One region of the Gilliamella sp. B3023 genome, then DNA from elsewhere that is predicted to be linked to it. Evidence: riboswitches for the same ligand, from Rfam matches in the RefSeq annotation. Region 1 holds a riboswitch; the other holds the start of a gene.

Region 1 (6,689 bases):
TTTCAATAACCACACAGCGGGAAAAATGGCTAAGTGACTCATCCAGATAATGCGATACCATCATTAAGGTCAGATTAAATTCACTACAAACCTGATTAACCAATGCCAACATTTCAAAGCGCAGAGCTTGGTCAAGAGCAGAAAATGGCTCATCTAATAATAATATAGGACGATGTTGTATAAGACAGCGAGCCAGTGCCACGCGTTGCCGTTGGCCACCCGATAGCTGTTCGGGATAGCGATGGTTAAAGCCTTCCAGCCCGACACGAACCAGAATATCATTAATAGTCATTTGTTCAGCGCGACTCAGTTTTAATGTCGGCTTAATGCCTAAAGCAATATTTTGTTCAACCGTTAGATGGCTAAATAAGTTATTTTGTTGAAATAGCATCGATACCGGGCGTTTACCGGGTAACGTTGTTGTGACATTTTGGTTATTTAAGATGATTTGCCCTGATTTAGGAAAGATGAACCCCGCAATCAAGCTAAGTAATGTACTTTTGCCCGCGCCACTTGGACCGACAATAACAACCCGCTCTTTAGCAGCAATATTTAGCATAAAGTGCATGTTGAAGTTGTCATATTGATATTCAATTTTTTGAAGTTCGATCATAATCCATCACAACCAATAAACTAAAGGATAAAAGTAATAATATCGCGGCTGTCACGATACTTTCTTGATAATGATAATGCGATATCTGTTGATATAAATAATAAGGTAACGTGGTCACCGACTGCCCGCCAAACAGAGCTATTACCCCAAAATCGCCCAATGACAATATGGCAGCAAGGGCAAAACTCATCAGCATAAGACTTTTTAACCCCTTGAAATCGACCAAATAAAAATGCGTTAAACCATTGATATTAAGGGTTTGGGTTAATTGCCAATAGCGTGCCGTAATATCATACATCGGCGTAGCTAAATTTTTAAGGATGAAAGGTAACGCCATTAACCCATTACAAACCATAATTAATAAGCAGATAAAAACAGTGTTATGACTAAAACCGAATAACAATAAAAACAATCCCGATGCTAATACCATGTTTGGTATAGCTAATATCAAGGAGGCAACCATCATAAGCCGATTGCTTAATTGACGTTGTTGGTTAATCAATAGTCGGCAATTGGTCCATAGCAAAAGTAACCCAAGTAACATCGCTATCATAGCCGAACCTATAGCAATAAGGATTGAATAGAGAAAGGCTTGTTGCAACATCGATGTGAGTAATGAGATTTGGAAAAAATAGAAACCTTGAAAAAGTATAGTAATCATCGGGGACAATATAAATAATCCCCCTATTACGATAATTATCATACTAATCATTTTTAACCAATTGGTTATCGGTAATTGATAGTTGGAGTGACTAAATTTAACACTCAGCTTTCTATCATTTCTATTTATTTTCTGCATCAAGCTGATAAAAACAATACAGCAAACCAACTGCACGCAAGATAGTAATGCGGCTTGTAATAGATCAAAGTCTCGCACAGCTTGATAAATAGCCACTTCCAGCGTGGTATATTTTGGACCACCACCCAATGCAAGCACTATGGCAAAACTCGAAAAACAGAGCATAAAAATAAGTGCTGCCATAGGCAATATTTGTCTACGAAGTAACGGCCATTCAAGTAATTTAAAATAGGTAAATGTTGAAAAATTAAGTTGTGCCGCTAACTGTCTTTGTTCTATAGCAACACTGTTTAATGTTTTGTAAAAGAGCACACAAGCATAAGGAAAATTCAAAAAAACATGCGCCAACAAAATACCTTGCAAGCCATAAATAGGAAATGAAAATGGGATATGCAGTACTTGGCAAATGTAAGCCAGTAAACCTTGTTGCCCATATACCGACAACAACCCTGTCACAACCACTAAAGCGGGTAAAATGAAGGTAATTGGCATTATTTTTATCAGTAACTTTTTACCTTTAAAATCAATAAAGGAGAGCGCCTTAGCCATTAATATTGCTGATGCCAGCGAAAGTATTGTCGATAACAAAGCTTGATAAAAAGTGATCCAAACAATATGAAGCACATAACTATCAAGATAAATCGTCAAATTTCCTGACTCTAAGGCAAATCGCCAAATAGCAATAAGCGCCGAGCTTAAGATAATGAGTATTAAGCTCGCTGCACTCATTCCGGGTAATAACGATTTAAATTTCAACATTGGCGATACGGATCTATTTACTAATTGCCGATTGCCATTCTCGAATCCAAGCTTTTTGATGTTTTTCAATCTCTGCTGGCTCAAATTCTAACGATTTATTGACCGAATTAATTTGCGCAAAGGCATTAGGTAGATCCGTTTTGATAATCGGATACATCACATTTTTCTCAGCAAATTGGTGTTGGACTTCAGGTGTCAGCAAATAACGTAAAAATTGGCGCGCTAGGTCAATTTCTTGACTGTATTTAATAATTCCGGCTACTTCAACTTGACGATAGTGCCCTTCATCAAAAATAGCTGCTTCGTAGTGATGCTCGTTTTCATTAATGATATGTGCCACTGGCGATGTACTGTAACTAAGTACAAAATCCGCTTCGCCTTTTAAAAACATACCATAAGCTTCGCTCCAACCTTTGGTGACCGTCACCGTGTTTTTAGCGATTTGTTGCCACGCTTCGGCTGCTTTATCACCATAAACTTTTTTTACCCAAAATAGTAAACCGAGTCCTGGTGTACTGGTTCTTGGATCTTGGTAGATGATTTTCCAACCGGCTTTATTTTCGACCAATTCATGTAAAGAATGAGGTGGATTTTTGACTTTGTTATTATTGTAGATAAAAGCAAAATAACCAAAATCATAAGGCATAAAACTATCATCCCACCAATTGGTGTTAAGATTGTCGGGTTTAGCGATTTGATGAGGAATAAGAATATTCGCTTGTTTGGCTTGCTCTAATAGGTTGTTATCTAACCCTAAAATAACATCCGCATTCGTTTTATCGCCTTCAAGACGAATACGATTTAAAACCGACACACCATCACCTAATGTCACAACCTCAAGTTGGCAATTGCATTGGGCTTCAAACCCTTTTTTGATAGCCTCACCGGGTCCCCATTGTGACATAAAGGAATTATAGCTATAAACCGTCAAAGTAGGCAGTTCTGCATTGGCTAATGGGTTAAAAAGTGAAAATAGAAAAATAACAGGTAGTAAAAAGTTTTTACAAAACATTTTGCCTCCAAAGAAATAGGTAAAAGACAAAAGGTTTGAGCAGATATAATAACTCAAATCCCTCCGCTGGCATTATCCAGTTCAGGTTCGACGAGTTATGTCAGTCAATCTGACACTCTCAGCCCACTAGGGCACCCCGTTGAGAACGACATTAGTTTAGAGGGTGAAGGTATAATTGTAAATAGTTACCTTCAACGGTTGCCTGCAAACTTATCTATGATTTTGGAAGAGAGTAACTGCGCTTGATCAAACTGATAGCTTTATAAAATTTCGGCTTAGCCCCATTTGTAATCGGAAAATCGATTTCTTGCTTATTTAAGGGGGGAGTGAGTTTTGCATATTCATCCAAAAAGATATTTTCACCATAATTATCATACTATTTTGTCAATTGTGAATCTGAGTTGTTGCAGATGGCCTTGAGCAAACACCAACGTTGAAAAGAGCAAAAGGATATTGATAATCAGGTAGTTAAATAAATTTCGGCACCTGTTTTCTCTTTATTTTTTTATCTATTTTATAATTAAGTTAATAAATTACATCTAAATAAAAAAATTTTGTTTATAAAAGAATCAGCTATTTACTTGTCCTTAACTAATCCCACAGTGACAATTTATCAATTTATCAGTATTATATTGGGCATTTTATTTTAATCGATTAGGTTCAGTGTGAATATTCAACAACTATTAACACAACGTGTTTCTCAAGCAATGATTATGGCGGGTGCTGATAAAAACTGCGACGCTTTAATCAAGCAATCAGCTAAAGCCCAATTTGGTGATTACCAAGCAAATGGTATCATGTCTACCGCTAAAAAATTGGGAATGCCACCACGAGCATTAGCTGAAAAAGTTTTACAACATCTTGATATTGATGATATTGCCGATAAAATCGAGATCGCCGGTCCTGGTTTTATTAATATCTTTTTAAAAGATAGTTGGATTGCTGAACAAAACGAAGTCGCGCTAAATAGTGATAAACTGAATATTACTTTACCAGCCAAACCACAAACTATTGTGGTTGATTACTCTGCACCAAACGTAGCAAAAGAGATGCACGTCGGCCATTTACGCTCAACTATTATTGGTGATGCTAGTGTCCGAGTATTAAGCTTTCTTGGTCATAATGTTATCCGAGCCAACCATGTTGGAGATTGGGGAACCCAATTTGGGATGTTAATCGCCTATCTTGAAAAAATGGAAAACGAACATGCCAATGACATGGAACTTTCAGATTTAGAATCGTTCTATCGCGCAGCAAAAAAACATTACGACGAAGACGAAGCCTTTGCCGAAAAAGCCCGTAATTATGTCGTAAAACTTCAAGGTGGTGACCAATATTGTCGTGAAATGTGGCGAAAACTGGTGGATATCACCATGACACAAAACATTGCCACATATAAACGCCTTAATGTCACCTTATCGGTTGAAGATACAATGGGCGAAAGCATCTATAACAGTATGCTACCAGGCATTGTTGCCGATCTAAAACAGAAAAAATTAGCGGTTGAAAGTGACGGTGCCATCGTCGTATTTCTAGATGAATATAAAAATAAAGAAGGCGAACCAATGGGCGTTATTATCCAAAAACGTGATGGTGGCTATCTTTATGCAACAACCGACATTGCCTGTGTAAAATATCGTTACGAAACACTTCATGCTGAACGTATTTTATATTATACCGATTCACGTCAACACCAACATCTAGAACAAGTTTGGGATATCGTACATAAAGCGAAATATGTACCAGAATCCTTAAAACTTGAACACCACATGTTTGGAATGATGTTAGGTAAAGACGGCAAGCCGTTTAAGACTCGCTCAGGTGATACCGTAAAATTAAACGACCTGCTTGACGAAGCAACAGAGCGTGCAGAAGCACTCATTAAAAGTAAAAATCCCGATCTTTCTCCAACAGAACTTGCCAAAGTGATTGATGCAGTAGCGATTGGCGCAGTGAAATATGCCGACCTATCCAAAAATCGTACCACCGATTATGTTTTTGATTGGGATAACATGTTGTCATTTGAAGGCAATACTGCACCATATCTACAATATGCCTATACACGCGTACTGTCGGTGTTTAGAAAATCAAATATCAACGAAGATAGCTTAACTGGTAATATCAATTTAGGCACGGACAAAGAGCGAACATTAGCAATTCGATTAATTCAATTTGATGAAACCGTTTCAACCGTTGCTGTAGAAGGCACACCGCATGTGCTGTGCGCCTATTTGTATGATATCGCCACTCTATTTTCTAGCTTCTATGAGCACTGCCCAATTTTGGCAGCCGAAAATGAAGACTTGAAACATAGCCGTCTAAAACTGGCATCTTTAACAGCAAAAACCCTTAAAACCGGTTTAGATATGCTTGGTATTAAAACGGTTGAAAAAATGTAACAAAACCAGCCACCGATATTGTTCAATATCGGTGGTATATCACCACTTAAAAACATCTTAAAAATTTCAGTGTTTAAAATTGAGGGGAGTTTTATAAAACCAAATTCATCCCCCAAAAATCCTCAACTTTTTGATATAAAAACACAACTAAACGCCACAGCTTAAAGCTGGATTATTCATATAAAACAATATTAAAAAGTTGGATTTAGAACCTCAAAAACCCCGCTCCTCAACTTTTTTTGTGATAAAACACCTCAAAAATAAACCCGCGGGTAATTCAAACGTCGCTAAGCCACAAAATCGCTTTTTATGGCTAAACGACGTTGACTCGTAGCTTTCTTTTAATTGCTTAATACTTTTTTCCTCACCCCCAACCCCGGCCCTAAGGATTAAGGACGAAGGAATAAGAGCTAAGGATAGACGCAAAGCCCATAGTAGTTGACGTAGCTATAATTCACTGAACCGTTGATTGGACTCACGAGAAACCTGTTATCAGAACCATAATCCGGGTCACTAGTCCAGAAATAATTGTCACTAATTTCTTTTTTGAAGCTAACACTAGAGTAATCGCCCATATTTCCCCACTCAGTGAAAAAGCCAGAACCTATATGACGCATGTAATGATTACCCGGCGAGGAAGGGGTGGCGCCAGAGATAGTAGGATATGCTATACGAACCGAGTTGGTTAAATCCTTTAGGCGAGGCATTCGATAACCAATACGATTACACCAAGATAAATGATCATGATACAAGCCCGGAATAAAATCACGGTTGACGAACCACTGCTTCAATGTAAAACCATATTTAACAACTGGAGTACCATTATTGTCACGACCGACCAACTCGAATGTCTGAGGCAAAGATGGTGTAGAAATACGACCAGGATTGTTTGAACGATGCTGGGATGTGGTAGCGTAAGGACCAGTTAAAGTAACGCGTACGCTTGTAGCAGTAGAATTAGACATTGTGACTGTGATACCACCCCGAGAAACTGGAGACCAAGACAATGGCTGACTACTACCACTAATATCTAAATCAAAGTACAATCCATTAAGACCTGTAGTAGGAAAGTTTTGACCGTAATAGAGAGGGTCTGTTTTTTGAGTG
Region 2 (7,867 bases), on a different contig from region 1:
CAATCAGTAGCGATAGTGGGGCGTTAGCGCAAGGTCAACAAAATTCTGCACCTGTGCCACCAGCCCCAATTAATAGTAATGTTAATGAGCACGATAATGGGGTTAGTCAACCTCCAGCATCAACACAGTCAACATCGGGTTCTAGACCAGAGCTGCAACCAACGGGTAACAGTACAACTCAAAATACTAGTGGTTCATCAACTAATTTAAATAAACCAATAAATCCAGATAGAGGCAATCCTACTGTTTCTAACTCAAATAATAGTGTAATAACAGGTAATAATTCAACTTCGATTGCCAAAATTAAGAATGATCAGTTTTCAATTCAACTTAGTTCTTCTAGTTCAGTTGATGGTTTGAAAAGATTGGTTAAAGAACATAATCTTACTAATTACCAAATTTATGAAACCAAACGAAATAATGTTAAATGGTATATCTTAGTTAAAGGTACATATGATTCTGCTGACGAAGCCAGAAAAGCGATCAAATCTTTACCAAGTGCACTACAAAAAGATAAGCCTTGGATTAAATCTGGCGAAACAATTAATAAAGAAAAATCAGCAAAATAGGAGTTTCCTTTGAAGAAGCAACGAGCCTTTTTAAAATGGGCTGGAGGAAAATATGAGCTTGTGGACACAATTAAACAATATCTACCAGAAGGGGACCAACTCATTGAGCCCTTTGTAGGCGCTGGTTCTGTTTTTTTAAACACAAACTTTAAAAGTTATATTTTAGCTGATATCAATCATGATCTAATTGCGTTATTTAGGTTATTACAATCCAATCCTGATAAGTTTATTAATGATCTTAAGCTATTATTTAATCATCAGAATAATCAAGCTGAGGCTTTTTATCAGCTACGAGATGTCTTTAATTATAGTAAAGATCAATATCTACGATCGCTTTTGTTTGTCTATTTGAATCGCCACTGTTATAACGGTTTATGTCGCTATAATAATAGCGGGCTTTTTAATGTACCTTTTGGACGTTACAAAACTATCTATTTTCCTGAGAAGGAGCTCTACTATTTTGCTCAAAAAGCACAAAAAGCTGAGTTTATCTGTACTCCTTATCATGAAGCAATGAAAATGGCAAAACGCAATTCTGTCATTTATTGTGATCCGCCTTATCTTTCTCCAAATGAATCTATCGGTTTTACGGCTTATTATTCCAATAATTTTGGTTTTGAAGAACATAAGCGATTGTCACAATTAGCTGAAAAAATAGCTTATAAAAAAAATATTCCTGTACTACTATCAAATCACGATACAGAGTATACCAGAACGTTATATAGTAAAGCGCGTTATCTTTACCGTGCAGAAATGCGACGCTCAATTAGCTGTGCTGGCGAAGGACGCAAAAAAATTGATGAAATATTAGCCTTGTACCAAAAATAACCTATTTTATGTATAAGGTTTTATTAGTAGAGGTATGTTATGAAAGAGTTTATTATTGCACCATCAATATTATCCGCTGATTTTGCTCGTCTTGGAGAAGATACGCAGAAAGTATTAGACGCTGGTGCCGATGTTGTCCATTTTGATGTAATGGATAACCATTTTGTACCAAATTTGACGATGGGTAGTATGTTTTGTAAGGCTCTTCGTGATTATGGTATTAAGGCTCCGATTGATGTTCATTTGATGGTTTCGCCGGTTGAAGATTTAATTACCTCATTTGCCAAAGCTGGCGCAACTAATATCTCTATTCACCCTGAAGCTACTATTCACCTTGACCGTTCTTTGCAATTAATTAAAGATCATGGTTGCAGTGCAGGAATTGTACTTAATCCTGCAACGCCGTTAGATTATTTGGATTATGTGATGGATAAAGTCGACATTATTTTATTAATGAGCGTTAATCCAGGTTTTGGTGGACAATCATTTATACCAAGTACTCTAAAAAAATTGCAACAAGTTAAACAGCGCATTATTGAGTCTGGCAGAAAGATTCGTTTAGAAATTGATGGTGGTGTTAAAGTTGATAATATCGCTGAAATTGCCAGAGCGGGTGCTGATATGTTTGTTGCTGGTTCGGCAATATTTGGTCAACCGGATTATAAAGCCGTAATTGATGCAATGCGTAAAGAATTAGAAGGTGTTAACCATGGCTAAGTTAAATGATATTCAAGCTATTGCTTTCGATTTAGATGGAACTTTAGTCGATAGTGTGCCTGGCCTTGCCTTAGCTGCACAAAAGATGTTAGCAGATTTGGAGTTACCCACCGTTACTAATGAGCAAGTAAAAAACATGGTCGGTAATGGCATTGATGTCATGCTCGAACGCGTATTCAACGTGATTGGTCGCAATCCGTCTAAAGAGGATTTCAATAAAGCGAAACAGTTGTTTAATCATCATTATGATGAGGTTATGGATGAGCAAACAACGCTATTCCCGCATGTTAAAGAAACCTTAAAAACGCTTTATGAAAATCATTATCCCTTAGCTTTAGTTACCAATAAACCTGCGCAATTTTTACCTGCTTTATTGACGTCATTAGGTATTAAAGAATACTTTTCATTGGTACTTGGTGGTGGTGATGTGATTAAGTTGAAACCACACCCCGCCCCACTTTATCAAGTCATGGCAACCTTTGGATTGTTTAGTGATCAGTTGCTGTTTGTTGGTGATTCAAAGAATGATATTACTGCTGCTAAAAATGCTAATTGCCCAACAGTGGCGTTAAGTTATGGTTATAATTATGGGGTGTCGATTGCATCTAGCAAGCCTGATTTTTTATTTGATGATTTTAAAGATATATTAACCTTATTACCTCAGCCAAAGGCTGATGCAAAAAAATAATGAGTATAAATTAGGAATAAATTATGAGTAAACCAATTGTATTTAGTGGCGCTCAGCCATCAGGAGAACTAACATTAGGCAACTATTTAGGGGCTTTGAAGAATTGGGTGTCTTTGCAAAATGAATATGATTGCGTTTATTGTATTGTCAATCAACATGCGATCACGGTCCGTCAAGATCCTAATAAGTTGCGAAAAGCAACACTTGATACGTTAGCGCTTTATTTGGCGTGTGGTATCGATCCACAAAAAAGTACTATTTTTGTTCAATCACAAGTACCAGCTCACGCTGAATTAGGTTGGGCGTTGAACTGTTATACTTATTTTGGTGAACTGAGCCGTATGACGCAGTTTAAAGATAAGTCATCTCGTCACTCTGAAAATATTAACGCCGGGCTATTTGATTATCCAGTATTAATGGCTGCTGATATTTTGTTATATCAAGCTAATTTAGTTCCTGTAGGTGATGATCAGAAACAACATCTCGAGTTATCACGTGATATCGCTATGCGTTTTAATGCACTTTATGGCGATATTTTTACTGTTCCTGAGCCGTTTATTTCTAAAGTAGGTGCTCGTGTGATGTCTTTACAAGATCCAACCAAAAAGATGTCTAAATCAGATGAGAATCGTAACAATGTTATTGGTTTACTTGAGAATCCGAAAGATGTCGAGAAGAAGATTAAACGGGCAATGACCGATTCAGACGAACCACCTGTTGTACGTTATGATTCAAAAAACAAAGCCGGTGTTTCAAATCTGTTAGATATTTTGACAGGTATTACAGGTAAGCCGATTGCTGAACTTGAAAAAGCGTTTGAAGGCAAAATGTATGGTCATCTAAAAACCGAGGTGGCAAATCAAGTTATCGAGATGTTAACCGGTTTACAAGCAAAATATCATCAATATCGAGATGATGAAAATTATCTTCTTTCAATTATGCAAGAAGGAGCACAAAAAGCTCGCGCTAAAGCAGAGCCTACGTTGAAGAAGGTTTATGACGCAATCGGTTTTGTATAATCTAAAATAAGATTGCGATTATTACTAAACAATATCAAACGGCTTTAATTGATATGAGCTCTATTGTTCTAATAATGAGTTAGCTTGAGGCCTTTTGATTATAATAGGTTTATTATGAAAATTATCATTCTTGGTGCAGGCCAAACTGGTAGTGCACTTGCTGAATATCTAGTAACTGAAAAGCAGAACGATGTGACTGTCGTTGATGAAGATCATGATAAATTGCAATCTTTGCAAGAGCGTTTTGATTTACAAGTCATTTGCGGTAAATCCTCTTACCCACAAGTATTAGAGAGTGCTGGCGCGGAATCAGCCGATATGTTAGTTGCCGTTACCAATTCTGATGAAGTAAATATGATGGCTTGTCAGATTGGGCATGTGATGTTTAATATTCCACAAAAAGTTGCTAGAATCCGTGCTCCTGAATATAACGATGAAAGATACCCATTCTTCAATAAAGATTGTATCAACATCGATCATATTATTGCTCCTGAAAACTTAATTACAAATCATATTAGCCAATTAGTTCAATATCCTGGTGCTCTACAGTTTGCTTCGTTTTATGATAATCGTGTCTGTTTGGTTGCTGTAACCGCTTATTACGGTGGTGCGTTAGTGGGGAGCGAACTGTCCGAACTTAAAGAGCATTTACCACATGTCGAAGCGCGTGTTGTTGCTATTTATCGTCAAAATCGTTTTATTCGTCCAATAGGTTCGACTTTAATTGAAGCTGGAGACATGGTTTATTTTATTACCCCTCCCCTCAACATTAAAGCAGTAACCAGTGAACTACAAAGGCTAGAAAAACCTTATAAACGTATTATTATTAGCGGTGGTGGTGGCGTTGCCATTGCTTTAGCTAAACGTTTAGAGAATGATTATCAAGTTAAGTTGATTGAACGTAATGCAGAAAAAGCTGAATTAATAGCTGAGCAGTTAGTTAATACCACCGTGTTACATGGTGAATCATCAGACCAAGAATTATTATCGCAAGAGCAAGTCGAGTTAACCGATCTGTTTGTGGCGGTCACTAGCGATGATGAAGCCAATATTATGTCATCTATGCTGGCAAAAAGAATGGGGGCAAAAAAAGTCATCGTTCTTATCCAGCGACAAGCCTACTTAGAATTGATTAACGATAGTGTTATTGATATCGCGATTTCACCACAACATGCCACTATTTCAGAACTACTAAGCCATGTTAGGCAAACAGGTGTAGTTAAAGTTGTCTCATTACGCCAAGGTGAATCAGAAATTGTCGAAGTAGTTGCTCGTGGTGAAGCCGAAAATTCAAAATTAGTCGGTAAAAATATCAACAGTTTAAAATTACCTTCAGGTGCTACGATTGGTGCCGTGGTTCGTGGTGAAGATGTAATTATAGTAAATACGGATTTAATGATTGAAGATGGCGATCATTTAATAATTTTCTTACCGGATAGACGCGCCATTAGTGATATAGAAAGATTATTACAATAACTTGTTTAATTTTTAAACTCAGTTCATAATAGATTCAATTTTATCCAAATTTGTTATTTAGACTCGGGGTGTTTTTTGTTAGAGCAAAAAACTGAGAATTTACCCGTTGAACCTGATCTGGATCATGCCAGCGTAGGGAAGTCTCTGTCTTAATTACCGCTTTTGACACATTCTTCCCTTAATATTATTTATTAGATAAGGAAAGAATATGTCGGTCATTAAATTATTTTCAAATCAAGATGCCATTCCTTTTATTGAGCAAGTTCATCAGAAGCGACCTTTAATCCATTGTATTACCAATGATGTGGTACAAAATTACACCGCTAACGTTCTTTTGGCGATTGGGGCTTCACCAGCGATGGTGGTAGCTGAGCAAGAAGTTGAGGACTTTGTTGCCATTGCAAATGGTTTGTTAATTAATATTGGTACGATCAATAGTCATAGCGCTAAAAGCATGTTACTAGCCGCCGCAAAAGCTAATCAAACTCCTTGGGTATTAGATCCTGTCGCAGTTGGAGCAGCATTGAAATATCGTACTGAAATTGCTAAGCAATTATTAACATTTAAACCGACAGTTATTCGAGGAAATGCTTCAGAAATTCTAGCATTAAGTGGTCAACAATCATCATCAAAAGGGCCTGATGGGCTGGATTCTACTGATTCTGCATTAGATGCGGCAATGCTATTAGCCAAGAAATATCAAACCATTGTTGCAATAACAGGTGAGACCGATTATGTCACAGATGGTGAGCAGGTTTATAGCATTGTTGGGGGTGATATCGCGCTAACACAAGTAACTGGTACTGGTTGTTCATTATCTGCGATTGTAGCTGCATTGATTGCAAGTTCTGAAGATCATTTAAAGGCTACTGCTTCAGCCTGCTTTATGATGAAAAAAGCGGGTGAACTCGCTAATAAACAGCAAGGGCTAGGTACTTTTGCTATGTCAATTATTGACCAACTTTCTCTTTTCACCACAAATAAGGATTTTTGATGAAGAAGCAACTTGATTTAACACTCTATTTAGTACTTGACCCAGTACTTTGTGATGGCATAAATGGTATGGTTAATACCACTAAGTTTGCAGTTGAAAATGGTGTTACTGCCGTTCAATTACGTTCAGAACAAGAATATTCAGGTAAAAATTGGTATAAAGCCGCCCAAGCTTTAAAAGAAGTATTAATCGACACTCAAGTTCCACTATTGATTAATGATCATATTGATATAGCTTTAGCTGTCGATGCCGATGGTGTTCATGTTGGACAAAGCGATCTACCTGTCGAAGTTGCACGACGATTAATTGGAGAAGATAAATGGATAGGGCTTTCAGTCTCTAATTATTCGCAACTTGAGCGCGTTCCTTGGCAACTAGTCGATTATCTAGGTATTGGCCCTATCTATCCAACCCCCACCAAAAAAGATGCAGCAGAAGCAATAGGCATCGCCCAATTGACTGAACTTGTTAAAGCAAAACAATGCCCTGCCGTTGCGATAGGTGGTATCGGTGTAAACAATTTAACTGAAGTGATTCAAACTGGCATTGAAGGTATTGCCGTTGTATCCGCAATTTGCGGGCAAGGAGATATTGCTAATGCAACATCTGATTTAATAAGAAAAATAAGACAAGCAAGATAGGAAACTAAACCATGACAACAATTTCATTAACTATAGCTGGTAGCGATCCTAGTGGCGGTGCAGGTATTCAGGCCGATTTAAAGGCCTTTTCAGCGCTTGGCGCTTATGGGATGTCAGTCATTACTGCTTTAACCGCACAAAGTACACAAGGTGTTAATAGCATATACCCAGTGCCACCCGAATTTGTTGAGGCTCAATTTAACACACTTTATCAAGATATCCATATTGATAGCGTTAAAATCGGTATGCTGATGAATAAAGAGATTGTAACCACGGTTAATCATTTATTAAGCAATAATCCTATTGCCAATATTGTTCTTGATACGGTAATGATAGCCAAAGGGGGGCATCCTTTATTGAGAAATGATGCCATTACCGCTATTCGAGAATTGCTATTACCATTCGCCACCATCATCACCCCTAACCTTCCAGAAGCAGCAGCATTACTTGATTGTCATGAGGCACAAAACGAAGATGAAATGCAACAACAGGGTTATGAGCTACTCAAATTAGGCTGTCAGGCAGTATTAATGAAAGGGGGACATTTGCCAAGTCAAGAAAGTCCGGATTATCTAATCACGCCAACAAAGATCATCAGAATGGCATCACCACGTATCCAAACTAAAAACACTCATGGTACAGGTTGCACATTATCGGCAGCTATTGCAGCATTACTACCAAAATATGAGTTAGAAGAAGCCGTTAAACAAGCAAAAAAATACCTACAAGGTGCCATTGAAAATGCAGATAATTTGAAAATTGGTAAAGGAATTGGACCTACTCACCATTTTTATCAATGGTGGGACACCGCAGGAAAAGGCTAGAAAGCTAAATGTGGTATTTTCGGCAAACGCTATTTTCAACAGCTTTATACTTCATCGACAATCCGTGCCAATGAAGTATATGAAAACTTTTTTAGTGCATTATCTAGTCAA

The links. Region 1 has a riboswitch for thiamine pyrophosphate ahead of thiB (thiamine ABC transporter substrate binding subunit). Riboswitches for the same ligand answer to the same signal wherever they lie in the genome.
Region 2: it holds a riboswitch for thiamine pyrophosphate, as region 1 does, so the genes downstream of both, thiM (hydroxyethylthiazole kinase) here and thiB (thiamine ABC transporter substrate binding subunit) in region 1, are expected to answer to the same signal.

The regions. Positions count from the first base shown of each region.
Region 1 covers NZ_JAFNNH010000030.1:373-7,061, forward strand. Annotated here, with positions in the region: gene thiQ (thiamine ABC transporter ATP-binding protein ThiQ) at 1-613, opposite strand, end outside; gene thiP (thiamine/thiamine pyrophosphate ABC transporter permease) at 591-2,171, opposite strand; gene thiB (thiamine ABC transporter substrate binding subunit) at 2,185-3,183, opposite strand; TPP riboswitch at 3,224-3,332, opposite strand; gene argS (arginine--tRNA ligase) at 3,849-5,582, shown strand; partial or broken gene J3U16_RS11745 (hypothetical protein) at 5,993-6,689, opposite strand, start outside.
Region 2 covers NZ_JAFNNH010000003.1:156,433-164,299, reverse strand. Annotated here, with positions in the region: gene J3U16_RS03155 (SPOR domain-containing protein) at 1-569, shown strand, start outside; gene J3U16_RS03150 (Dam family site-specific DNA-(adenine-N6)-methyltransferase) at 579-1,397, shown strand; gene rpe (ribulose-phosphate 3-epimerase) at 1,437-2,114, shown strand; gene J3U16_RS03140 (phosphoglycolate phosphatase) at 2,107-2,802, shown strand; gene trpS (tryptophan--tRNA ligase) at 2,826-3,821, shown strand; gene trkA (Trk system potassium transporter TrkA) at 3,936-5,297, shown strand; TPP riboswitch at 5,352-5,453, shown strand; gene thiM (hydroxyethylthiazole kinase) at 5,506-6,291, shown strand; gene thiE (thiamine phosphate synthase) at 6,291-6,932, shown strand; gene thiD (bifunctional hydroxymethylpyrimidine kinase/phosphomethylpyrimidine kinase) at 6,944-7,756, shown strand.